DNA from 4 places in the Pseudomonas sp. Irchel s3a10 genome. Region 3 is predicted to be linked to each of the others. Evidence: predicted binding sites of a transcription regulator. Region 3 holds the regulator's gene; each other region holds the start of a gene.

Region 1 (5,796 bases), on a different contig from region 3:
GTAGCCAGATAGTCTTCTACGGTGAACTCAAGAAAGCCCTGAGTGACGCCGATAAGCATGTCAGGCAAGGTAACCGTATCAGCACCGGCAGGGCTGCCAGCGAAGAAAAAGCAGACGGCAGACACCGCGCACAGCGCTTTGCGGGTGCGGTAGGTCAGGCGTCGAAAAAATGTCGTTTGAGCGTTCATACGAGTTAAAAAGCAAGCGCCGTGCCGTTTAGCAATGAATGTGCGTCGCAACAACACTTGGCGTTGGTGTAGGAGTCTGGGCATGGCTGGTGTAATGGATTCGGTGAACCAGCGCACGCAACTGGTGGGGCAGAATCGCCTGGAGCTGTTGTTGTTCCGTCTCGACGGCCAACAGCTCTACGGAATCAACGTGTTCAAGGTGCGGGAAGTGCTGCAATGCCCGTCGTTGACGTTGATGCCCAAGTCCAGTCCTGTCGTGTGCGGGGTGGCGAATATCCGGGGGGCGACCATTCCGATCCTTGATCTGGCAATGGCGACTGGTTCCGGGGCGTTGAAAGACAAGAACAGTCCGTTCGTGATCATCACGGAGTACAACACCAAGACCCAGGGTTTCCTGGTCCGCTCGGTGGAGCGCATCGTCAACATGAACTGGGAGGAGATCCATCCACCGCCCAAAGGCACCGGGCGCGATCACTACCTGACGGCTGTGACTCGGGTCGACAATCAGTTAGTCGAAATCATCGATGTCGAGAAGGTGCTGGCGGAAGTGGCGCCGACGCCTGAGGCGATTTCGGTCGGTGTGGTCGATGTCGAAACCCAGAGCAAGGCGTTGTCGCTGCGGGTGCTGACGGTCGATGACTCGTCGGTGGCGCGCAAGCAGGTCACGCGTTGCCTGCAGACGATCGGGGTCGAAGTGGTGGCGCTGAACGACGGCAAGCAGGCGCTGGATTACCTGCGCAAGCTGGTCGAAGAGGGCAAGAAGCCGGAAGAAGAGTTCCTGATGATGATTTCCGACATCGAGATGCCGGAGATGGACGGGTACACCCTGACGGCGGAGATCCGCAGCGACCCGCGCATGCAAAAGCTTCATATCATCCTGCATACTTCGTTGTCGGGGGTATTCAATCAGGCGATGGTCAAGAAAGTCGGTGCCGATGACTTCCTGGCCAAATTCCGTCCTGATGACCTGGCATCCCGGGTAGTCGACCGGATCAAAGCAGCAGATATCAGCTAGGGGCCTTTTGTCCCTGGCGGTCAACACGATTTAAGAGGCGGCATCATTGTCTACGGGTAATTTGGATTTCGAACAATTCCGGGTCTTCCTGGAAAAAGCCTGTGGCATTTTGCTCGGTGAAAACAAGCAGTACCTGGTCTCGAGCCGTCTCAACAAACTGATGGAGCAGCAAGGCATCAAGTCCCTGGGTGAGCTGGTACAGCGCATCCAGACCCAGCCGCGCAGCGGTTTGCGCGAGCAGGTGGTCGATGCCATGACGACCAACGAAACCCTGTGGTTTCGGGACACCTATCCGTTTGAAGTCTTGAAGAACAAGGTGCTGCCCGAGGCGATCAAGGCCAGTCCCAACCAGCGTCTGCGGATCTGGTCGGCGGCGTGCTCGTCGGGTCAGGAACCGTATTCGCTGTCGATGTCGATCGATGAGTTCGAGCGCAGCAACCTCGGTCAGTTGAAGATGGGCGTGCAGATCGTTGCCACGGACTTGTCCGGCAGCATGCTGACCAACTGCAAGACCGGCGAGTACGACAGCCTGGCGATCGGCCGCGGTTTGTCCGCCGATCGTCTGCAGCGCTACTTCGATCCGAAAGGGCCGGGGCGCTGGGTGATCAAGGCGCCGATCAAGAACCGGGTGGAATTCCGTTCGTTCAACCTGCTCGACAGCTACGCGAGTCTGGGCAAGTTCGACATCGTGTTCTGCCGCAACGTGCTGATCTACTTCTCCGCCGAGGTGAAGAAAGACATCCTGTTGCGCATTCACAGCACGCTGAAGCCGGGCGGCTATCTGTTCCTTGGCGCTTCCGAAGCGCTGAACGGTTTGCCGGATCATTACCAGATGGTCCAGTGCAGCCCGGGGATCATTTACCAGGCGAAGTGATTGCATCGGCAATACGAAAAAACGGCGGGCCCGCAAAGGCCTGCCGTTTTTTTGTGCCTGAATTATCTCCCTCACACACCACAAATCCCCTGTGGGAGCGGGCTTGCTCGCGAAGGCGGTGTGTCAGGAAAACAAATATTGACTGAGATGACGCCTTCGCGAGCAAGCCCGCTCCCACAGTCGTACGGTGTCGGTGGGAGGGGGCAGGCGGCAGAAAAGCGGCATCTGGCGGAAACCGTTTGCCGCTTTTCTGGCATTGCCGCTTTGCCGATTCCTCGCAAAGCCCCGGTTTACGGGGGGTCTTCTGATTGGCACGGCGCTTGCTAAAGCTCAGTTACGAAAAACCGGTCACCCGAAGGTTCCCGACATGAGCATCAGCTTCGATAAAGCGCTCGGCATTCACGAAAAGGCATTGGGCTTCCGCGCCCAGCGTGCCGAAGTGTTGGCCAACAACATCGCCAACGCCGATACCCCGAACTACAAGGCTCGGGATCTGGACTTCTCCAAAGTGCTTGAAGCACAGACCCAGAAGAACGCCAACGGCACCATCGCCCTGAACATGACCAACAGCCGTCACATCGAAGCTGAAGGCCTGGGCAATGGCGACGAGTCGCTGATGTATCGCACGCCGATGCAGCCTTCGATCGACCAGAACACCGTGGACGCCCAGCTTGAGCAGTCGAATTACGCGGAAAACGCGGTCGGCTTCCAGGCCAGCTTCACCCTGCTCAACAGCAAATTCAAAGGGCTGGTGTCAGCCCTGCGCGGAGAGTAATCCATGTCCCTGTCCAGCGTTTTCAACATTGCCGGCAGCGGCATGAGCGCACAAACCACGCGTCTGAACACCGTGGCTTCGAACATCGCCAACGCCGAAACAGTCTCGTCGAGCATCGACCAGACCTACCGCGCCCGTCACCCGGTGTTCGCCACCATGTTCCAGGGCGGCCAGAACACTGGCAGCAACTCGCTGTTCCAGAGCCAGGACGCCGCAGGGCAGGGCGTGCAGGTACTTGGCGTGGTCGAAGACCAGAGCAACCTCGAAGCGCGCTACGAGCCGAACCATCCGGCCGCTGACGCCAAGGGCTACGTCTACTACCCGAACGTCAACGTGGTGGAAGAAATGGCTGACATGATTTCCGCGAGCCGTTCGTTCCAGACCAACGCCGAAATGATGAACACCGCCAAAACCATGATGCAGAAGGTACTGACCCTCGGTCAGTAATAAGGGGCGACTGCCATGAGCGTTACCGATACCACCAGCAGCCTGAGCATGAATGACATCCTGGCGAACTCGTCGAAAAAGACCAGTTCGACCACCGGTGGCATTGCTTCGGCCACCAACAGCGCCACCGGCGGCCAAGCGCTGGGCAAGGACGCGTTCCTGCAACTGCTGGTCACCCAGCTGAAAAACCAGAACCCGCTCGATCCGCAGGACAACAGTGCCTTCGTAGCACAGTTGGCGCAGTTCAGCAGCCTTGAGGGCATCACCACCCTCAACAGCACCGTCAGTTCGCTGGCCGGCAACTACAGCTCCTCGCAAGCCCTGCAGGCATCGTCGCTGGTTGGCCGTAACGTGATCGTGCAGACCAACACCGTTCAATTGGACGACCCGAGCAAAGGCATGACCGGTTCGGTCACCGTGCCGTCGTCGATTGCCGGTGGCACCGTCAGCATTACCGACAGCAGCGGCACGGTGGTTCGCACCATCGATCTGGGCAGTCGCGCCGCAGGCAGCGCAAGCTTCACCTGGGACGGCAAGGACAAGGACGGCAATCTGGTGAAGACCGGTACCTATACCGTCAAAGCCAACGCATCGATCAATGGCACCGCGACCGACCTGGCAACCTACCTGCCAGCCACGGTCAACAGCGTGACCATCAGCCAGACCGGTGGCGAGCTGATGCTCAACCTGTCCGGCAAGGGCACCGTCGCCCTGTCCAAAGTACAAACCATTGGTATATAGAGCCGACTAACCGGCACAAAGGAGTGGAATATGTCTTTCAATATCGGCCTTAGCGGTCTCTATGCAGCCAACAAACAACTGGACGTGACCGGCAACAACATCGCCAACGTCGCGACCGCCGGTTTCAAATCGTCCCGTGCAGAGTTCGCAGACGTTTACTCGGCCACTCGCCTGGGTACCGGCAGCAAGGTCATCGGTAACGGCGTGCGCCTGGCCAACGTTTCCCAGCAGTTCACCCAAGGTGACATCAACAACACCGGTAACGTGCTGGACATGGGCATCAACGGTTCGGGCTTCTTCACCATGAGCAACAACGGCTCGATCTCCTACACCCGCGCCGGTACGTTCAAGGTCGACGATAAAGGCTACATCACCAACACCGACTACACCTCGCGTCTGCAGGGCTACGGCGTGGATGCCAACGGCAAGGTCATCAACGGCGTACTGACCGACCTGAAAATCGACACCTCGAACCTGGCGCCAAAGTCCACCTCGCTGGTGACGTCGACCATCAACCTGGACTCGACCGCTCCGGTGATCGACGACACCGTGGCCGCCGGCAAATTCGACCCGACCAACCTCGCGACCTACACCAAATCGTTCAGCACGCCGATCTATGACAGTCAGGGCAACATGCACCCGATGGATCAGTACGTGGTCAAGACCGGTGCCAACACCTGGAAGGTCTACACCTTGGTAGACGGGCGTAACCCGGACGCTACCGGTAGCGATCCGAAGGTCACCGCGCCGACACCTTCGACCATGACGTTTGACTCCGCTGGCAAACTGACTCAGGTCAGCACCCTGCCTGGTCCAGTGATCAGCAGCGACTTGAAGCTCACCGGCTGGGTACCGGGTAACGTGGTCAACGGTACCTTCAAACCTAACGGTGCCGCTGCGAACACGGCCGGCATTACCATTTCGATGGCGCAGACTACCCAGTACAACGCCGACACCGCCCGTTCGATCCCGACCCAGGACGGCTATGCTACTGGCCAGATCACTAACCTGACCATCGACGGTACCGGTACCCTGTTCGCCAACTTCAGCAACAACCAGAACAAGGCCATCGGCCAGGTTGCGCTGGCCAGCTTCACTAACGAGCAGGGCCTGCAAGCGATCGGTGGAACGAGCTGGAAGGAAACGTTCGCCTCGGGTATCCCGGGTTATGACGCTCCGCAAACCGGTACCCTGGGTTCCATCCAATCCAACTCGCTGGAAGAGTCGAACGTTAACCTGACCAACGAGCTGGTAGACCTGATCAAGGGCCAGAGCAACTATCAGGCGAACGCGAAGACCATTTCGACCCAGAGCACCATCATGCAAACCATCATTCAGATGACCTGATATCGATGTTTTGTAAAAAGCTGTAACGGAAAGCCCCTCTTTGAGGGGCTTTCTTGTTTAATGCGCGCGCCGGGGCCACTCGTCTGCGGCAATCGTATTTGTGCGGGCGTATTCATGCGCTTGCTCAGGCAACACCCGGGCGCCAATGAACGGTTCGCCCAACCACAGACAGGGATGTAACGATCACTCCATGGTTTTTTTCTCTCGCTCCCGAATCGTCCTCGGGACGTTGTTCGTCAGTGCATTGCTGGTCTGGTTTATAGGGGGGCAGGGCTGGGGCGCCACGCCAAGGAAATATCTGACCACGACCGTCACCGTCGAGGATCTTGAAGAAACCGTATTGGCCAGTGGTACGGTCAAGCCTTTCCAGCAAGTCAGTGTTGGCGCACAGGTCAACGGGCAACTCCAG
Region 2 (5,796 bases), on a different contig from region 3:
GAACCCAAGGCCGTAAAGCCAGGAGCTAAAGAATCGCTGCGACTACTCCTCAAAAAATACTTAAAAGGCGTCCATCGGACGCCTTTTTTTATTTCTGATTTGATGGTACTCGTGGTATCTGCCCCACTAACGTGCCATGTGCGCGTTTTTGCGGATACCAAGTCACCACGAAATAACCAAATCCTGCGGCGCGCTCGTGTCGTGGTTCGAGAATCAGTGTTCCCATAGATGTCCTCAGTACCGCGACCCTGTTTCCACATCGCTGTTCTTTGAACTCACAATAGATTTGTGCTCCCGGGACGATCATTTTCGCAACAATCGCTGCTACCCCATCGGCAGTCTGGCAACCATGCTTGAGCAAATCGGCACTATGGGCTTCCCAAATGTGCACTACGCCAAAACCACTATTCGCTCGACGGTGAATACCTACCCGCAGATAAATCTTCCCGCCTGGCAAGCCGAATTTTGGCATATCGGGGATCGTGCCAAAGATGTAACCACCATCTGGATGCTGAACCAGCGTGTTTTCTTTGAGCTTGAGCAAATCAGACAAGAGGGATCCAGAACCAGAGTGTCTGGCGATCAATGTGTATCGCCTGGAACTCGACGAATAGGATCGACCAGCGCAGGCGAAAGCCACCAGCCTAATCACAGCCAAGAACTCACGGAATCAGGCGCAGACGCTGATTCTCGTAGGGTTATGCCCTATTAGTTGTAGGACGCCGGCAAAACGGTTTTGATGGTCTTGTTTTCCTGAATCGGATGCTCCAGTTTGGCCACTCAATGCAGCCTCTGGAGTCGAGAAATGAACCGCACTGGTATGCGCCCGATTCATCCGGGCGAGGTTCTGAATAAGGAATTCATGGAGCCGTTGGGCATGACCGCCATGGATCTGGCCATGCCCACGAACTGGCCCGAAAGTGAGATCGAAAAGCTTGTGAAATGCCAGCTAAGGATCTGCGCCGATCTGGCAATCAGTCTTGCCACTCATCTCAACACTACGCCAGAGTTCTGGATGAATCTCCAATCGACTTACGATTTGCGCAGGGCCCAGCTCCGGCATGCGGGTTTATAGCGATTGCAGCACCCGCGAAGCCCTTTTCCACCATGGCCCCGCCTCGCGCTTCGGCATTTCCCGCTCCACCATCATCTTCGGCACATCTTGTAACCGAATCCACGGCTGGTTATTCCAGTGCAACAAGCTCAACGACATATCCGGCCAACTGAGCAGGCTCAGGTGTGGGCGTTCGCTTGTGGTGGGGTGTTGGGTGTCGCGCAGGGTCGGGATGACTTGGTGAGTAAGCCATTCGCGCAGGGCTCGGTATTCGGGGCAGTAGTGGTAGACGAGGAGGGCGTAGACGCCGGATTCGCTGATCAGCAGGGTGTTTTCGATTTGGTTGTGGATCAGGGTTTTGCGGGTCTGGTGTTGGTCGGGGTCGAGTTTTCGCAGCATGCGTTCGTTTAGGTAGATGTGCAGCAGGCGGCTCAGGTCTCGGGCGCAGAACCAGGGTTGGTTCTGGATGAGGAGGGCGTGGAGGGGGAGTTTGTGGCGGGTGAAGATGTGAGGCGTTAGGTAAGTGTCATCTTGATTCATCGAACAGCTCCTCTTGCTTTAGGGCTGCCCTCGATCGTCGCCAAACGATCGGGAGGCAGTTGTACGCGGGTTGGCGAACCGGAGCAAAAGGAACCCGGCAGACCCGAAGATCTCCCACGCACAACCGCCATAACTCGATGAGGCGGTACATCTAGCCGCCATCAGATGGTAGTCGTGCGCCTTAAGCTTTCCAGGTCGCCAAACCCGGTGCTGAACATTCAGCATCGGGTGAGCTTAGAAACCTGGGCTTTTCGGCGCAATCGGACGGCGGTCATTCAGGTTGTAGGACGTTGCCGAGATGATTGAAGGGCTGAAGATCAAAAGATCGCAGCCTTCGGCAGCTCCTACAGGGGGGGCGGTGTTACTCGGCCGGCGGCGTCAGCTTGGCTTCCAGCTCTGCGACTTTCGCCTCAAGGCTTTCGAGGCGAGCGCGGGTGCGGGCCAGCACGACCATCTGACTATCAAACTCTTCACGGCTCACCAGATCGAGTTTGCTGAACGCACTCTGCAGCAGCATCTTGAACTGGCTTTCGATTTCGGCTTTCGGCAGCGGGGTGTCGCCGCTGAACAGGCGGGAGGCGGTGCCGCTCAGGGCGTCGAGGAAGTCTTTGGGCGCGAGCATGGGAAGTGTCCTGTAAACAATGGCCGGCAGTGTATCACGCAGTGTCTATAGTCAATCTCGCAGGGAGGGATGCACGCTTTTCGCGCAGGCGGACGGACGGCAGCGCACCGTTGTTGTGCGTAACCGTCGGGCGTTTTTCGGGCAAACGCCTGTGGCAGCGGCCAAGGGATTGAAATCAGTGGAATTTGGCGAGATGGCAAGCTTTCTGCTTAGTCGGTAGTGACCCATGCACTGATGCAGTCGCTGTGACGAATGCAGTGCGGCAGGCGGGACGGGGAGTTTCGTCGGCAGCGGTTAGCTGGCGTCAGTCGGGCAGGTAAGGCCGACGATGCGTTACAAAGCCAGGCACTGCGCTTAGACTTGAGTCGGGTTTGTTTTCCTGGGGCAAGTCCACCAATTCGGGAGAGAGTTTCATGAAGCTAGTCACTGCCATCATCAAGCCGTTCAAGTTGGACGACGTGCGCGAGTCGCTGTCCGAAATCGGCGTGCAGGGCATTACCGTTACTGAAGTCAAAGGCTTCGGCCGGCAGAAGGGTCACACCGAGCTGTATCGCGGCGCGGAATATGTGGTCGATTTTCTGCCCAAGGTGAAAATCGACGTGGCCATCGACGACAAGGATCTGGATCGGGTGATCGAGGCGATCACCAAGGCGGCCAACACCGGCAAGATCGGTGACGGCAAGATCTTCGTGGTCAATCTGGAACAGGCGATCCGCATCCGTACCGGCGAAACCGATACCGACGCGATTTAAGCCGCCACAAACCCCAACGCCCCAGGAGAAAACAATATGACTCTGCGTAAATTCGCAGGGCTAGGAGCCCTGTTGTCCATCGTAATGCCCGGCCTTGCAATGGCGGCAGACGAAGTGGCGGCCCCGGTCCTCAATTCCGGCGACACCGCCTGGATGCTCACCTCGACAGCCCTCGTGCTGTTCATGACCATCCCGGGCCTGGCGCTGTTTTACGGCGGCATGGTTCGCTCGAAAAACATTCTTTCCGTGATGATGCAGTGCTTCGCCATTACCGGTCTGATCAGCATCCTGTGGGTCATTTATGGCTACAGCATTGCGTTCGATACCACCGGCATGGAGCAGGGCGTCGTCAACTTCAACTCGTTCTTCGGCGGCATGGGCAAGGCATTCCTCGCCGGTGTCACGCCTTCGAGCCTGACCGGCCCTGCGGCGCTGTTCCCTGAGGCGGTGTTCATCACCTTCCAGATGACCTTCGCGATCATCACCCCGGCGCTGATCGTCGGTGCATTCGCCGAGCGGATGAAGTTCTCCGCGATGCTGATCTTCATGGGCATCTGGTTCACCCTCGTCTATGCACCGATCGCGCACATGGTCTGGTCCGGCAACGGCGGCCTGATGTGGGACTGGGGCGTACTCGACTTCGCGGGCGGCACCGTGGTGCACATCAACGCCGGTGTGGCCGGTCTGATTGCCTGCCTGGTATTGGGCAAGCGCAAAGGCTTCCCGACCACCCCGATGGCTCCGCACAATCTTGGTTACACCCTGATGGGCGCGGCGATGCTGTGGGTCGGCTGGTTCGGATTCAACGCCGGTTCCGCTGCTGCGGCCAATGGCACCGCCGGTATGGCGATGCTGGTCACTCAGATTGCTACCGCTGCGGCTGCACTGGGCTGGATGTTTGCCGAGTGGATCACCCACGGCAAGCCAAGTGCACTGGGCATTGCCTCGGGTGTGGTTGCCGGTCTGGTGGCGATCACTCCGGCTGCCGGTACCGTGGGCCCGATGGGCGCACTGGTGATCGGTCTGGCGGCGGGCGTGGTGTGCTTCTTCTGCGCCACCACCCTGAAACGCAAACTCGGTTATGACGATTCCCTCGACGCATTTGGCGTACACGGTATCGGCGGTATCCTCGGCGCAATCCTCACCGGTGTGTTCGCTGCACCTGCTTTGGGTGGTTTCGGCACCGTTACCGATATCGGCGCGCAGGTCTGGATTCAGGTCAAAGGCGTTGGCTTCACGGTGATCTACACCGCGATCGTCACCTTCATCATCCTCAAGGTTCTGGACGCCGTCATGGGTCTGCGTGTAACCGAGGAAGAAGAGTCGGTGGGCCTCGATCTGGCACAACACAACGAACGCGGCTACAACCTGTAAGTACGCGCATTAAAAACTTGCCCGGTTCGCCGGGCATTTTTTTGCCTGGAATTTGTCATTGAAAGGAAGGCTGAAAGGATTTTTCGTACGGCTTTGGTCGTGTTTACGACGGGCATTTTTCTGCGGCCAATCGCTTACATCATTGCAGGAATATTAGGGCCTTTGTTTTTTCCCAGAGCGCGCTAGAATGCGCCCCGAACGTGCGGAGAACTGTATGTGGCAACAGACTCTGATAACCCTGCGGGCACGGCCCCGGGGCTTTCATCTGGTAACGGACGAGTTACTCGCCGGCCTGCCTGAACTCAAGGCGTGCCGGGTCGGTCTGTTGCATTTGTGGCTGCAGCATACCTCGGCGTCGTTGACCATCAACGAGAACGCCGATCCGGCGGTTCGTCGCGACTTCGAACGATTTTTCAATCGTCTGATCCCACAAGGAACAGACGGCTATGAGCATAACGACGAAGGCCTGGACGACCTCCCGGCGCACTTCAAGGCCAGCGTACTTGGCTGCCAGATCAGTCTGCCGGTTTCGGCAGGGCGACTGGTACTGGGCACCTGGCAAGGTGTTTATCTGGGCGAGCACCGTGATCATGGCGGTGCCCGTAAAGTCCTCGCCACCTTGCACGGTGAAGGGGCGTAAACCGTTGGTCACCAATGGTTACCGATTTTTTTCCGGCGGCTTTCGACAGTCGCCAAAGCTGGTCTATAACTAATCTGCTTTTCGCAAGTCATGAGGTAGAACATGAGCGACGATGATCTGGAAAACGACGACCTCGAAGTAGGCGACGAAGACGAGGCCGAGGAAGGCCTGGAAACAGCAGCGGACGACGTTGCTGAAGACGATGGCGGTGACGATACGCCGGCCCCGGCTGCCAAAGGCAAAGCCAAGGCTGCGGTGTCGGTAGACGAGTTGCCGAGCATCGAAGCCAAGAACAAGGAGCGCGACGCCCTGGCCAAGGCTATGGAAGAATTCCTTGCGCGCGGCGGCAAGGTGCAGGAAGTGGAGGCCAACGTGGTCGCCGATCCGCCCAAGAAGCCGGACAACAAGTATGGCAGCCGCCCTATCTGAGGCGTGCCGCTTGCTTGCTGAAGAAGCCCGCCGTCGCTGCGGGCTTTTTCATGTCTGGAATAAGAAGATCATGAATACACACAATCCCCTGTGGGAGCGGGCTTGCTCGCGAAGGCGGTGTGTCATTCAAATTGTATGTCGACTGACACGGCCTCTTCGCGAGCAAGCCCGCTCCCACAGGGGGTTACGTCAGGTGGCGAGGGCATTCCAGCTTGCGAGCACCGCTGGCAAGTCGGTCAGGCTACGGATTTCAGCATCCGGCAGTCGCTCCGCTTCCCAGACCTTGCCCGCCGGGTTGAACCAGACCGCGCGCATGCCCGCTTGTTGCGCCCCGGCAATGTCATCGCCGGGATGATCGCCAATGTGCACGGCCGCTTCCGCACTC
Region 3 (5,796 bases):
CAGGGCTGGTCGAACCGATGTTTGCACTGCTCTGTGCCTGGCTGGTCAGTCTGGCGGAGCTGTTATTGCCATTGGGGCTGGCGCTGGCGGCGGGGGCGATGTTGCTGGTGGTGACTCACGAAGTCATTCCGGAATCGCGCCGCCATGGTCATGACAAGCTGGCCAGTCTTGGCTTGCTGATCGGGTTTTGTCTGATGATGGTGATGGATACCGCACTGGGCTGAAAAAAAGATCGCAGCCTCCGGCAGCTCCTACAGGGATCTGGATTCCAGTGCAGGAGCTGCCGAAGGCTGCGATCTTTTGGTCTTTTGACTATCAACCACCCTCATCGAAGTAGTTGTTGATCAACGCCACCAATGCATCCAGCGCTTCCTGTTCCTGATGGCCTTCGGTACTCAGATAGATTTTGGTGCCTTTGCCGGCAGCCAGCATCATCATCGCCATGATGCTTTTACCGTCCACCGTGTTTTCCGGGGTGCGGCCTACTCTGATGGTGCAATCGGGAAACTGGCCCGCCACCCCGACGAACTTGGCCGACGCTCGGGCATGCAGACCCAATTTGTTGATGATTTCGATTTCACGAGCAGGCATCGCGGTGTGAATCCTTTAAGTGAGGTCGCGGTGGCGAACCTGGACGTTCTTCAGGGTTTTCTGCAGGGCCTGACCCAGACGTTCAGTCAGGTAAACGGAACGGTGATGCCCGCCGGTGCAGCCAATGGCAATGGTGACATAGGCGCGGTTACTCGCGGCAAAGCGTGGCAGCCATTTGTTCAAGTAGCCGAAGATGTCCTGGAACATCTCCTCAACCTCCGGTTGTGCAGCCAGGTACTCGGCGACAGGTGCGTCGAGACCCGATTGTGCACGCAGTTCCGGTTTCCAGTACGGATTGGGCAGGCAGCGCACGTCGAACACCAGATCCGCGTCCACTGGCATGCCACGCTTGAAGCCGAACGACTCGACCAGAAACGCCGTGCCCGGCTCCGGCTGGTTCAGCAGTCGCAGCTTGATGGTGTCACGCAACTGGTACAGATTGAGATTGGTGGTGTTGACCTTGAGGTCGGCCAGATCGGCGATCGGGCCGAGCAGGGCGGTCTCATCGTTGATTGCCTCGGCCAGCGAGCGATCGGCATTGCTCAACGGATGGCGTCGGCGGGTTTCCGAAAAGCGCTTGAGCAGGGTTTCATCGTCGGCATCCAGATACAACACATCGCACTGGATGTGCCGGGCCCGGACTTCTTCAAGCAGTTCGGGGAAACGCGACAGGTGGCTCGGCAGATTGCGCGCATCGATCGACACGGCCACCAGCGGCTGGGTTAGCTCGGTGTGAATCAGGGCGCGTTCGGCGAGTTCCGGCAGCAGGCCGGCCGGCAGGTTGTCGATGCAGTAGTAGCCGTTGTCCTCAAGGACATCCAGGGCGGTGCTTTTACCCGAGCCGGAACGGCCACTGACGATGATCAAACGCATGATTAATGACCGTTCTGCTCGCTCAGGACGACCTGATACAAGGCTTCGTTGCTCGGTGCGCTGCGCAGTTTTTCGCGCACTTCCTTGCGATCGAGCATGCTGGCGATCTGGCGCAGTAATTCCAGGTGGGCATCGGTGGCCGCTTCCGGGACCAGCAGAACAAACAGCAGGTCGACCGGTGCGCCGTCGATGGCATCGAAATCGATGGGGGCATCAAGGTGCATCAGCGCGCTGATAGGCGATTCGCAGCCTTTGAGGCGACAGTGGGGAATGGCGATACCGTTGCCGAAACCGGTGGAACCGAGTTTCTCACGGGCTACCAAGCTCTCGAAAACATCCTGCATGGCCAGATCCGGCACTTCTTTATGGATGAGGTTGGCAATCTGTTCGAGGGCTTTCTTTTTACTGCCGCCCGGCACGTTCACCAGGGAACGGCCGGGGGTCAGGATGCTTTCAAGTCGGATCATGGGTTGGGGGTGTTAACGACCGGTTGCGCCCTGAAGGAGGCTCTGGGTCTTTTCCTTATGCTTTTTGAGTTGGCGATCCAGCTTGTCGGTCAGTGAGTCGATCGCAGCGTACATGTCGGTATCTTCTGCGTTGGCGACCACTTCGCTGCCGGGTATATGCAAGGTGGCTTCGATTTTCTGCTTGAGCTTTTCGACACACATCGTGACCTGCACGTTGGTGATCTTGTCGAAATGGCGCTCCAATCGTTCGAGTTTCTCGTTGATGTAGGTGCGCAGAGGTTCGGTCACTTCCAGTTGGTGTCCACTGATGTTGACTTGCATACAGCTTCTCCTTCGTTGCCAGTGCATAAAGCGGCAGGCCGAAGAGCCTGCCACTGGAACGCTGTAACGTGGCTTACATCAACCGCTTGCGTTCGCTCGAAGGCGCGATCCCGAGGGATTCGCGGTACTTGGCGACGGTGCGGCGAGCCACCTGAATGCCTTGTGCCTCCAGTAAACCAGCGATCTTGCTGTCACTCAACGGCTTTTTCTGATTTTCCGCCGCAACCAGTTTTTTGATGATCGCGCGGATCGCCGTGGACGAGCATTCGCCGCCTTCGGAGGTGCTGACGTGGCTGGAGAAAAAGTATTTCAGTTCATAAATACCGCGCGGGGTATGCATGAATTTCTGGGTGGTGACCCGGGAAATCGTCGATTCGTGCATGCCGACCGCCTCGGCGATGTCATGCAGGACCAACGGCTTCATGGCTTCATCGCCATATTCCAGGAAGCCGCGCTGATGCTCGACAATCTGGGTGGCCACTTTCATCAGCGTTTCGTTGCGGCTTTGCAGGCTTTTGATGAACCAGCGCGCCTCTTGGAGCTGATTGCGCATGAAGGTGTTGTCGGCACTGGTGTCGGCGCGACGGACGAAACCGGCGTACTGCGCATTGACCCGCAGACGGGGCACCGACTCTTGGTTCAGCTCAACCAGCCAGCGCTCGTTGTCCTTGCGCACAATAACGTCGGGCACCACGTATTCGGCTTCGGTCGATTCGATCTGCGAGCCCGGGCGCGGATTGAGGCTTTGCACCAGTTCGATGACCTGGCGCAACTCGTCTTCCTTGAGCTTCATGCGCCGCATCAACTGGCTGTAGTCGCGACTGCCGAGCAGATCGATGTAATCGCTGACCAGACGTTTGGCTTCGTTGAGCCACGGGGTCTTGGCCGGGAGCTGACGCAGTTGCAGCAGCAGGCATTCGCCGAGGTTGCGCGCGCCGATGCCGGCGGGTTCAAACTGCTGGATGCGATGCAGAACGGCTTCGATCTCGTCCAGCTCGATGTCGAGCTCCGGATCAAAGGCGTCGAGAATTTCTTCTAGGGTTTCGTCGAGGTAGCCCTGATTGTTGATGCAATCGATCAGGGTCACGGCGATCAGGCGGTCGGTGTCGGACATCGGCGCCAGATTCAATTGCCATAGCAGATGACTTTGCAGGCTTTCCCCGGCGGAGGTGCGGGTGGTGAAGTCCCACTCGTCGTCATCGCTGCTGGGCAGGCTGCTGGCGCTGGTCTGGTAGACATCTTCCCAGGCGGTATCAACGGGCAGTTCGTTAGGAATGCGCTCGTTCCATTCGCCATCTTCCAGGTTGTCCACCGTCGGGGCGGCTTCCTGATAGGACGGTTCCTGAATGTCGGTGTTGGGTTTTTGTTCGGCGTTGTCGGCCAAAGGATCGGTATTGTCGAAGTCGTCGCCTTCTTCCTGGCGTTCGAGCATCGGATTGGATTCCAGGGCCTCCTGGATTTCCTGTTGCAGGTCCAGGGTCGACAATTGGAGCAGGCGGATGGCCTGTTGCAGCTGCGGTGTCATCGTCAGCTGCTGGCCCATTCTCAAGACTAGCGATGGTTTCATGGCAGGGGCTTAACACCTTATTCGCCGGCGCGCATGCGCCATCCACTACAGGGCGCCGGAGCGCCAAACTTAAGCAAATTATATGCCTGAAACTGTCGTGTTTGCCTAGAGCGCTGTAACAATAAAAGCGTATAAAAAATCAGCTTCAACGTTACAGCACCCGATCGGCTGGCCGAATGTGATCGCGCTTTAGAGGCGGAACTCGTGGCCCAGGTACACTTCCTTCACCAGATCGTTGGCAAGGATGGTCGCCGAATCGCCTTCAGCGATCAGTTGACCGTCGTTGACGATGTAGGCGGTCTCGCAGATATCCAGGGTCTCACGCACGTTGTGGTCGGTGATCAGTACACCGATGCCCTTGGCCTTGAGGTGGTGGATGATCTGCTTGATGTCGCCGACCGAGATCGGGTCGACACCGGCGAACGGTTCGTCGAGCAGGATGAATTTCGGTGCGGTCGCCAGGGCGCGGGCGATTTCCACCCGGCGGCGTTCACCACCGGACAGGCTCATGCCGAGGTTGTCGCGGATGTGGCTGATGTGGAACTCCTGCAACAGGCTTTCCAGTTCCTTGCGACGACCGGCCTTATCGAGTTCCGCGCGGGTTTCGAGGATGGCCATGATGTTATCGGCCACCGACAGTTTGCGGAAAATCGATGCTTCCTGCGGCAGATAGCCGATACCGGCCTTGGCACGGCCGTGCATCGGCTGATGGCTGACGTCCAGATCATCGATCAGTACTCGGCCCTGATCGGCCTGCACCAGGCCGACGATCATGTAGAAGCAGGTGGTCTTGCCCGCGCCGTTCGGGCCGAGCAGGCCAACGATCTGGCCGCTGTCGATCGACAGGCTGACGTCGCGCACAACCTGGCGGCTTTTATAGGCCTTGGCCAGGTGTTGAGCTTTCAGAGTTGCCATTACTGGGTTTTCTCGTCGGTTTTCTTCTTCGGCTGGATCACCATGTCGATACGCGGACGTGCTTCGGTGACTTTGCTACCGGTAGCGCGACCGGCACTGGCCAGCTTCTTCACCGTGTCATAGACGATTTTCTCGCCCTGAGTGGTGTTGTTGTCCTTGTCGACAACCTTGGCCTTGTCGATCAGCACGACGCGGTTTTGCGCGGCATGGTACTGAATCGTCACGCCCCAACCCTGAACAGGCTTGGTGTCACCCTGGGTTTGCAGTTGCTCGAAGTAGGCAAGGTTGCCGACCGAAGTCACCACGTCGATGTCACCGGTCGGGGTGCGGGTGATGGTCACGGTATTGCCGGTCACCTTCATCGAACCCTGAGTGATGATCACGTCACCTTTATAGGTGGCGATGCCGTTCTTGTCGTCCAGCTGGGCGTCGTCGGCCTGAATGCGGATAGGTTGCTGCTGATCGTTCGGCAGAGCCCAGGCGCTCACGCTTCCCAGTGCTGCGCCCAGACTGAGCAAAATAGGGAGGGTTTTAACGAGCCTCATACTGTCCTCTTACGTTCGATAGCAGGTGTATCCTGCTTTCCTTCAAATACGCTTTCATTCCTACACCAGTCGATACACCGCCAGCGCCGTCGATTCTAACGGGTTGCTCGGTCTGCGCATATTGTTGCTGCGGGAACACCGTCATGCGAGTGGAGGTGACCAGCAGATCGCGGTTCTTTTCGTCGGTGCGCTTGATGCGCACGGAATCGATCAGTTCGACCTGCGTGCCGTCCGGATTCACTTCGCCACGCTCACTGGTCACGTGCCACGGAAATTCGGTGCCGCGGTACATGTTCAGGTCGGGTTTGGTCACGAGTGTGATGTCCGTTGCCTTGACGTGCTCGGCCTTGTCGGAGGTCATCTCGTACTGCACTTTGCCGTCGGGCAAGTATTGCAGAGTGTGTGTGTTGGTGGCGTACCAGTCGATAGCGGTGTCTTCGACTTTGGCCACAGGCTTGTCGAGGAAGCGTTCCGGACTGATGTTCCAGTAGCCGACCGCCGCAAACATGGCGGCGAT
Region 4 (5,796 bases), on a different contig from region 3:
AATGCATTTCAAAGTGGAACCCCGACCTGCTTCACAGGGGAATGCATTCCAAATGTGGGAGCGGGCTTGCTCGCGAAGGGGCCCGGAAAGCCAGCGCAGGCCTTCAGCCAAGCAACTCACTCATCGCAATGATCTGCTCCGCCACCTGAATCAGTTTCTGCTGGCGGCTCATGGCCTGGCGGCGCATCAGGGTGTAGGCCTCTTCTTCATTGCAGTCCTTCATCTTCATCAGCAGCCCTTTGGCCAGTTCGATGCGTTTGCGCTCGGCCAGTTGCTGATCGCGGGCCAGCAGTTGCGCGCGCAAGGCCTGGTCGCTTTCGAAGCGCGCCATCGCCACATCGAGAATCGGCTGCAGGCGCTGGGCGTGAATGCCCTCGACGATGTAGGCACTGACCCCGGACTTGATCGCCTGACGCATCACCCCCGGGTCGTGTTCGTCGGTGAACATCACGATCGGCCGGGGCTGGTCGCGGCTGACCAGCACCACTTGCTCCATGACATCGCGGCTCGGTGACTCGGTATCGATCAGAATCACGTCCGGGCGCACCGTTTCGACGCGCGCCGGCAGATCGATGGTCAGGCCGGACTCATCGATGACCTCGAAACCGGCCTCGGTCAGCGCGGCTTTCAGGCGGCCGACTTTTTTCGCGGTGTCGTTGATCAGCAGAATGCGCAGCATATTGGCGGTCTCCTGTCAGCGGCGAGCGAGAAGAGGAGCGGCGTCGCTCAGGGCGTGCAGCTTGAAACTGCGGGCGTAAGCGGCCGGATCGCTGCCGTCCCAGACTTTGCCATCGAGCAACTGGCTGCTGCGCATCTCCTTGCCCCAGGCTGCGACACCGACGGCGGTGGCCGCTTCGCGATAGATATCCAGTTGCTGAACCTGACGCGCAACGGCGAGGTAGTCGGGATCCTCGCGCAACAGGCCCCAGCGACGGAATTGGGTCATGAACCACATGCCGTCGGACAGGTATGGCAGATTCACCTCGCCGTTGCCGTGGAAGCGCAGGGCGTGCGGGTCCTGCCAGCGATTGCCGAGGCCATCGGCGTAGTCCCCGAGAAAACGCGGCTCGATGCAGGACAGCGGGGCGTCGAGGTATTCCGGCGCGCTCAGCAACTGCGCGGTGCTGCGGCGGTTTTCCGGGTTTTGCTCAATGAACCGGCTGGCCTCGAGGATTGCCATCACCAGCGCCCGTGCGGTGTTGGGGTATTGCTCGACGAACGCGCGGGTGCAGCCGAGGACCTTTTCCGGATGATCGGGCCAGATGCTCTGGCTGGTGGCGAGGGTGAATCCCAGATCCTGTTGCACGGCGCTGGCCGCCCACGGTTCACCGACGCAGAAACCATCGATACGCCCGGCTTGCAGATGCGCAACCATTTGCGGCGGCGGCACCACCACGCTGTCGACGTCCTGCAACGGATGAATGCCCTGACTCGCCAGCCAGTAATAAAGCCACATCGCATGGGTGCCGGTGGGGAAGGTCTGGGCGAAGGTCAGTTTTGCGCGGGTTTGGTGCGCGTGCCGATCGAGTGCTTCAGGACTGGTCACGCCCAGTTGTTGCAGACCGTGGGAGAGGTTGAGGCTCTGGCCGTTCTGGTTCAGGCCCATCAGCACCGCCATGTCGCTCGGCGCTACGCCGCCGATGCCCAGGTGCACCGCGTAAATCAGCCCGTACAGGCTGTGGGCGACATCCAGTTCACCGCTGACCAGTTTGTCGCGCAACGTCGCCCAGGACGCCTGGCGCTTGAGGTTGATCGTCAGGCCGTAGGGCTGGGCGAAGCCCTGTGTCGCGGCCACGACCACTGAAGCGCAATCGCTCAGGGCCATGAAGCCGAGGTTGATCACACTTTTTTCCGGAGCATCACTGCCGTTGACCCAGGCCAGCGGCCCGACGGACGAATCACTCATATAAAGCCACCCTCAAAAAAAACGCCGTCCCAGGCTTTGCCCGAGCAAACCTGAGGACGACGCCATTGTCCGTGCCCGCACGCCGCCATTGGCCTGTGGGTTGATAACCCGGAAGGTGCAAGGCATATGCCAGTCAGGCGGATTTGCCTGTGCGCCTCGCGCCGGGGGGCGATGCCCGGCTATAATCGCCGCCTCTTTTCGCCGCCCGAGTCATCGCCGCCCATGTACACCCTGGCCCGTCAGCTGTTGTTCAAACTTTCCCCGGAAACCTCCCACGACCTGTCGCTGGATCTGATCGGCGCGGGTGGGCGTTTGGGCCTTAACGGCATGCTGTGCAAGAAACCGGCGAACGTGCCGGTGACGGTCATGGGCCTGGACTTTCCGAACCCGGTGGGTCTGGCGGCCGGTCTGGACAAGAACGGCGCGGCCATCGACGGCTTTTCGCAACTGGGTTTCGGTTTTGTCGAAATCGGCACCGTGACTCCGCGCCCGCAACCGGGCAACCCGAAACCACGGATCTTCCGCCTGCCGGAGGCCGAGGCGATCATCAATCGCATGGGTTTCAACAACCTCGGCGTGGATAACCTGCTGGCGCGGGTCGCGGCGGCCAAATACAAGGGCGTGCTGGGGATCAACATCGGCAAGAACTTCGACACTCCGGTCGAGCGCGCGGTGGACGACTACCTGATTTGCCTGGACAAGGTGTATGCCCACGCCAGCTATGTCACGGTCAACGTCAGCTCGCCGAACACCCCGGGCCTGCGCAGCCTGCAGTTCGGTGATTCGCTCAAGCAGTTGCTGGCGGATCTGGCCACGCGCCGCGCCGAACTGGCCCTGCGCCACGGCAAACATGTGCCGCTGGCGATCAAGATCGCCCCGGACATGACTGACGAGGAGACCGCGCAGGTCGCGCAGGCATTGATCGAAACCGGGATGGACGCGGTGATCGCCACCAACACCACCCTGAGTCGCGTTGGCGTCGAAGGCATGGAGCATGGTGACGAGGCGGGCGGTCTGTCCGGCGCCCCGGTGCGTGACAAGAGCACGCATACCGTGAAGGTGTTGGCGGCGGAGCTGGGTGGTCGGTTGCCGATCATTGCGGCTGGTGGCATCACCGAAGGCAAGCATGCGGCCGAGAAGATCATGGCGGGGGCGAGTCTGGTGCAGATTTACTCGGGCTTCATCTATAAGGGCCCGGCATTGATTCGTGAATCGGTCGACGCGATCGCCGCCCTGCGCTGAGGTTTTCTGAGGGCTCTGTGGCGAGGGAGCTTGCTCCCGCTGGGTTGCGAAGCAGCCCCAAGTTTGTCAGGTATAGCGAGGATTCAGGATTTACGACTGCTGCGCAGCCGAGCGGGAGCAAGCTCCCTCGCCACAGGGGATTGCATTTTCAGGCATAAAAAAGGGCTCCTCGAAGGAGCCCCTGGGCCGTAGCCCGCCGTCCGGGAAGGACGTGCATGGTAAGTCGCTAAAAATTCAGATTGTCGTGTTGCAATAAGTGCCCTGTGTCAGCCGACGGCGTGAAGTTCGTTGAGTCTGTGGATTCCCGCAGTGCCGGTCATACCGTCCCAGTTGTCGCCGCGTCCTTCTCGCCAGCCGTTGATCCAGGCTTGACGTACCGACGGTAGAGTAAATGGGCAAAGCTCGCGGGATTTGCCACCAACGCCATATTGATATCCGCGCAAAAATGCTCTTTCCAACGGATCACGCTTAAGTCTTCTCATAGGGTGTTTCCCTCACTTGTTGACTGTTTTCGTCGCGTTGACCTCAATCGAGGTCTGGCAGAAAAAACTCTGCCGTTGGGCGGCTCGCTGCCGGCGTGGCGAGCCAAGGTGTTGACGCCGTTGCGACGTCAACCTGTGGTCAGTTCTAACCAATGAGTCACACCGAGGGAATGATCGTTTTGTCATAAGGACGTAACGAAAATAGTGCTACAGCCATAAGTAACGACCGGTTTCATGAACGTTTTTTCCGCAAACCCCGGTATGATCGGCCCCGCGCTGGATGATGGGGTTAATCCTTTAGTGAGAATGACCCACGTTTACGCTCGGTTACTAAGCGACGAAGGGTCGCTTTAAGACTTTTTGTTTCATCAACTATTTTCTCTGTCCCGGCATCTAAGCTCTTTTAACCCGAGCAGCGGGGATGGAACGGCACACCTTCGTGCCACGCGGGCGCTCTTTTAGAAAAGCGCCTGATTGAAAACCGGATCGGCAATGCGTTGCCGGTTCACTAGCCAAAGGCTCTGGAAATACCATGTCCGACCGTTTCGAACTCTTCCTCACTTGCCCCAAAGGCCTTGAAGGCCTGCTCATCGAGGAAGCCGTCGGGCTTGGCCTTGAAGAAGCCCGCGAGCACACCTCCGCCGTGCGTGGCATGGCGACCATGGAAACCGCTTATCGCCTGTGCCTGTGGTCGCGTCTGGCCAACCGGGTGTTGCTGGTGCTCAAGCGCTTCCCGATGAAAGACGCTGAAGACCTGTACCACGGCGTGCTTGACGTCGAGTGGCAGGATCACATGCTCGCCGACGGCACCCTGGCCGTTGAATTCAGCGGCCACGGCTCGGGCATCGACAACACCCACTTCGGTGCGCTTAAAGTCAAAGACGCGATCGTCGACAAACTGCGTACCCCGCAAGGCGACCGTCCGTCGATCGACAAGCTCAACCCGGATCTGCGCATTCACCTGCGCCTGGATCGCGGCGAAGCGATCCTGTCCCTCGACCTTTCCGGTCACAGCCTGCACCAGCGTGGCTACCGCCTGCAGCAGGGCGCGGCACCGCTGAAGGAAAACCTCGCGGCAGCGATCCTGATCCGTTCCGGCTGGCCGCGCATTGCGGCCGAAGGCGGCGCGCTGGCTGACCCGATGTGCGGTGTCGGTACGTTCCTCGTCGAAGCCGGCATGATCGCTGCCGACATGGCGCCGAACCTGCGCCGCGAGCAGTGGGGCTTCACCGCATGGCTGGGTCACGTCCCGGCGCTGTGGAAAAAACTCCATGAAGAAGCCGTCGAGCGTGCCGCTGCCGGTCTGGCCAAGCCGCCGCTGTGGATTCGCGGTTACGAAGCCGACCCGCGCCTGATTCAACCGGGCCGCAACAACGTCGAGCGCGCCGGTCTGAGCGAGTGGATCAAGATCTATCAGGGCGAAGTCGCGACCTTCGAGCCGCGTCCGGACCAGAACCAGAAAGGTCTGGTGATCTGCAACCCGCCGTACGGCGAGCGTCTGGGCGACGAAGCCAGCCTGCTTTACCTCTACCAGAACCTCGGCGAGCGCCTGCGTCAGGCCTGCCTGAACTGGGAAGCGGCGGTGTTCACCGGCGCGCCGGATCTGGGCAAGCGCATGGGCATTCGCAGCCACAAACAGTATTCGTTCTGGAACGGCGCGCTGCCGTGCAAATTGCTGCTGATCAAGGTGCTGCCGGATCAGTTCGTCACCGGCGAACGGCGGACCCCGGAACAGCGTCAGGCCGAGCGTGAGCAAGCGGCCTACGATCAGACCCCGAACGAGCCGCAAGAGCGCAAGTTCAACAAGAACGGCAACCCGATCAAACCGACGCCAGCCCCGGCGCCAGTGGTCGAGCAGCCGCGCCTGAGCGAAGGCGGGCAGATGTTTGCCAATCGCCTGCAGAAAAACCTCAAGGCGATGAGCAAGTGGGTCAAGCGCGAAGGCATCGACTGCTACCGCGTCTACGATGCCGACATGCCGGAATACGCCATGGCCATCGACCTGTATCACGACTGGGTGCACGTGCAGGAATACGCCGCGCCGAAGTCGATCGATCCGGAAAAGGCCTCGGCGCGCATGTTCGACGCATTGGCGGCGATCCCGCAGGCGCTGAACGTCGACAAGAGCCGCGTGGTGGTCAAACGCCGCGAGCGTCAGAGCGGCAC

The links. The regulator sigma-54, encoded in region 3, starts transcription at its own class of promoters, with help from an activator protein. The targets are predictions, from matches to a motif close to ANTGGCATNNANNTTGCTNT.
Positions count from the first base shown of each region.
Region 1: a site for sigma-54 is predicted at 2,385-2,404, ahead of flgB (flagellar basal body rod protein FlgB). Genes of this name have one in related genera too.
Region 2: a site for sigma-54 is predicted at 2,409-2,428, ahead of glnK (P-II family nitrogen regulator). Genes of this name have one in related genera too.
Region 4: a site for sigma-54 is predicted at 2,021-2,040, ahead of CKW11_RS18410 (CmpA/NrtA family ABC transporter substrate-binding protein). Genes of this name have one in related genera too.

Region 1 covers NZ_FYDR01000002.1:600,455-606,250, forward strand. The annotation lists gene flgA (flagellar basal body P-ring formation chaperone FlgA) at 1-188, opposite strand, end outside; gene CKW11_RS08255 (chemotaxis protein CheV) at 271-1,203, shown strand; gene cheR (protein-glutamate O-methyltransferase CheR) at 1,250-2,077, shown strand; gene flgB (flagellar basal body rod protein FlgB) at 2,445-2,852, shown strand; gene flgC (flagellar basal body rod protein FlgC) at 2,856-3,299, shown strand; gene flgD (flagellar hook assembly protein FlgD) at 3,315-4,040, shown strand; gene flgE (flagellar hook protein FlgE) at 4,071-5,387, shown strand; gene CKW11_RS08285 (efflux RND transporter periplasmic adaptor subunit) at 5,533-5,796, shown strand, end outside.
Region 2 covers NZ_FYDR01000003.1:418,090-423,885, reverse strand. The annotation lists gene CKW11_RS11940 (hypothetical protein) at 89-553, opposite strand; gene CKW11_RS11935 (HigA family addiction module antitoxin) at 806-1,075, shown strand; gene CKW11_RS11930 (Bro-N domain-containing protein) at 1,070-1,594, opposite strand; gene CKW11_RS11925 (accessory factor UbiK family protein) at 1,956-2,216, opposite strand; gene glnK (P-II family nitrogen regulator) at 2,630-2,968, shown strand; gene CKW11_RS11915 (ammonium transporter) at 3,005-4,342, shown strand; gene CKW11_RS11910 (secondary thiamine-phosphate synthase enzyme YjbQ) at 4,557-4,982, shown strand; gene sutA (transcriptional regulator SutA) at 5,085-5,411, shown strand; gene CKW11_RS11900 (HAD family hydrolase) at 5,601-5,796, opposite strand, start outside.
Region 3 covers NZ_FYDR01000009.1:54,619-60,414, forward strand. The annotation lists gene CKW11_RS22835 (ZIP family metal transporter) at 1-224, shown strand, start outside; gene CKW11_RS22840 (HPr family phosphocarrier protein) at 316-591, opposite strand; gene rapZ (RNase adapter RapZ) at 607-1,464, opposite strand; gene ptsN (PTS IIA-like nitrogen regulatory protein PtsN) at 1,467-1,931, opposite strand; gene hpf (ribosome hibernation-promoting factor, HPF/YfiA family) at 1,944-2,252, opposite strand; gene CKW11_RS22860 (RNA polymerase factor sigma-54) at 2,326-3,819, opposite strand; gene lptB (LPS export ABC transporter ATP-binding protein) at 4,009-4,734, opposite strand; gene lptA (lipopolysaccharide transport periplasmic protein LptA) at 4,734-5,279, opposite strand; gene lptC (LPS export ABC transporter periplasmic protein LptC) at 5,266-5,796, opposite strand, start outside.
Region 4 covers NZ_FYDR01000006.1:42,405-48,200, forward strand. The annotation lists gene CKW11_RS18405 (ANTAR domain-containing response regulator) at 104-679, opposite strand; gene CKW11_RS18410 (CmpA/NrtA family ABC transporter substrate-binding protein) at 695-1,906, opposite strand; gene CKW11_RS18415 (quinone-dependent dihydroorotate dehydrogenase) at 2,129-3,148, shown strand; gene rmf (ribosome modulation factor) at 3,415-3,630, opposite strand; gene rlmKL (bifunctional 23S rRNA (guanine(2069)-N(7))-methyltransferase RlmK/23S rRNA (guanine(2445)-N(2))-methyltransferase RlmL) at 4,163-5,796, shown strand, end outside.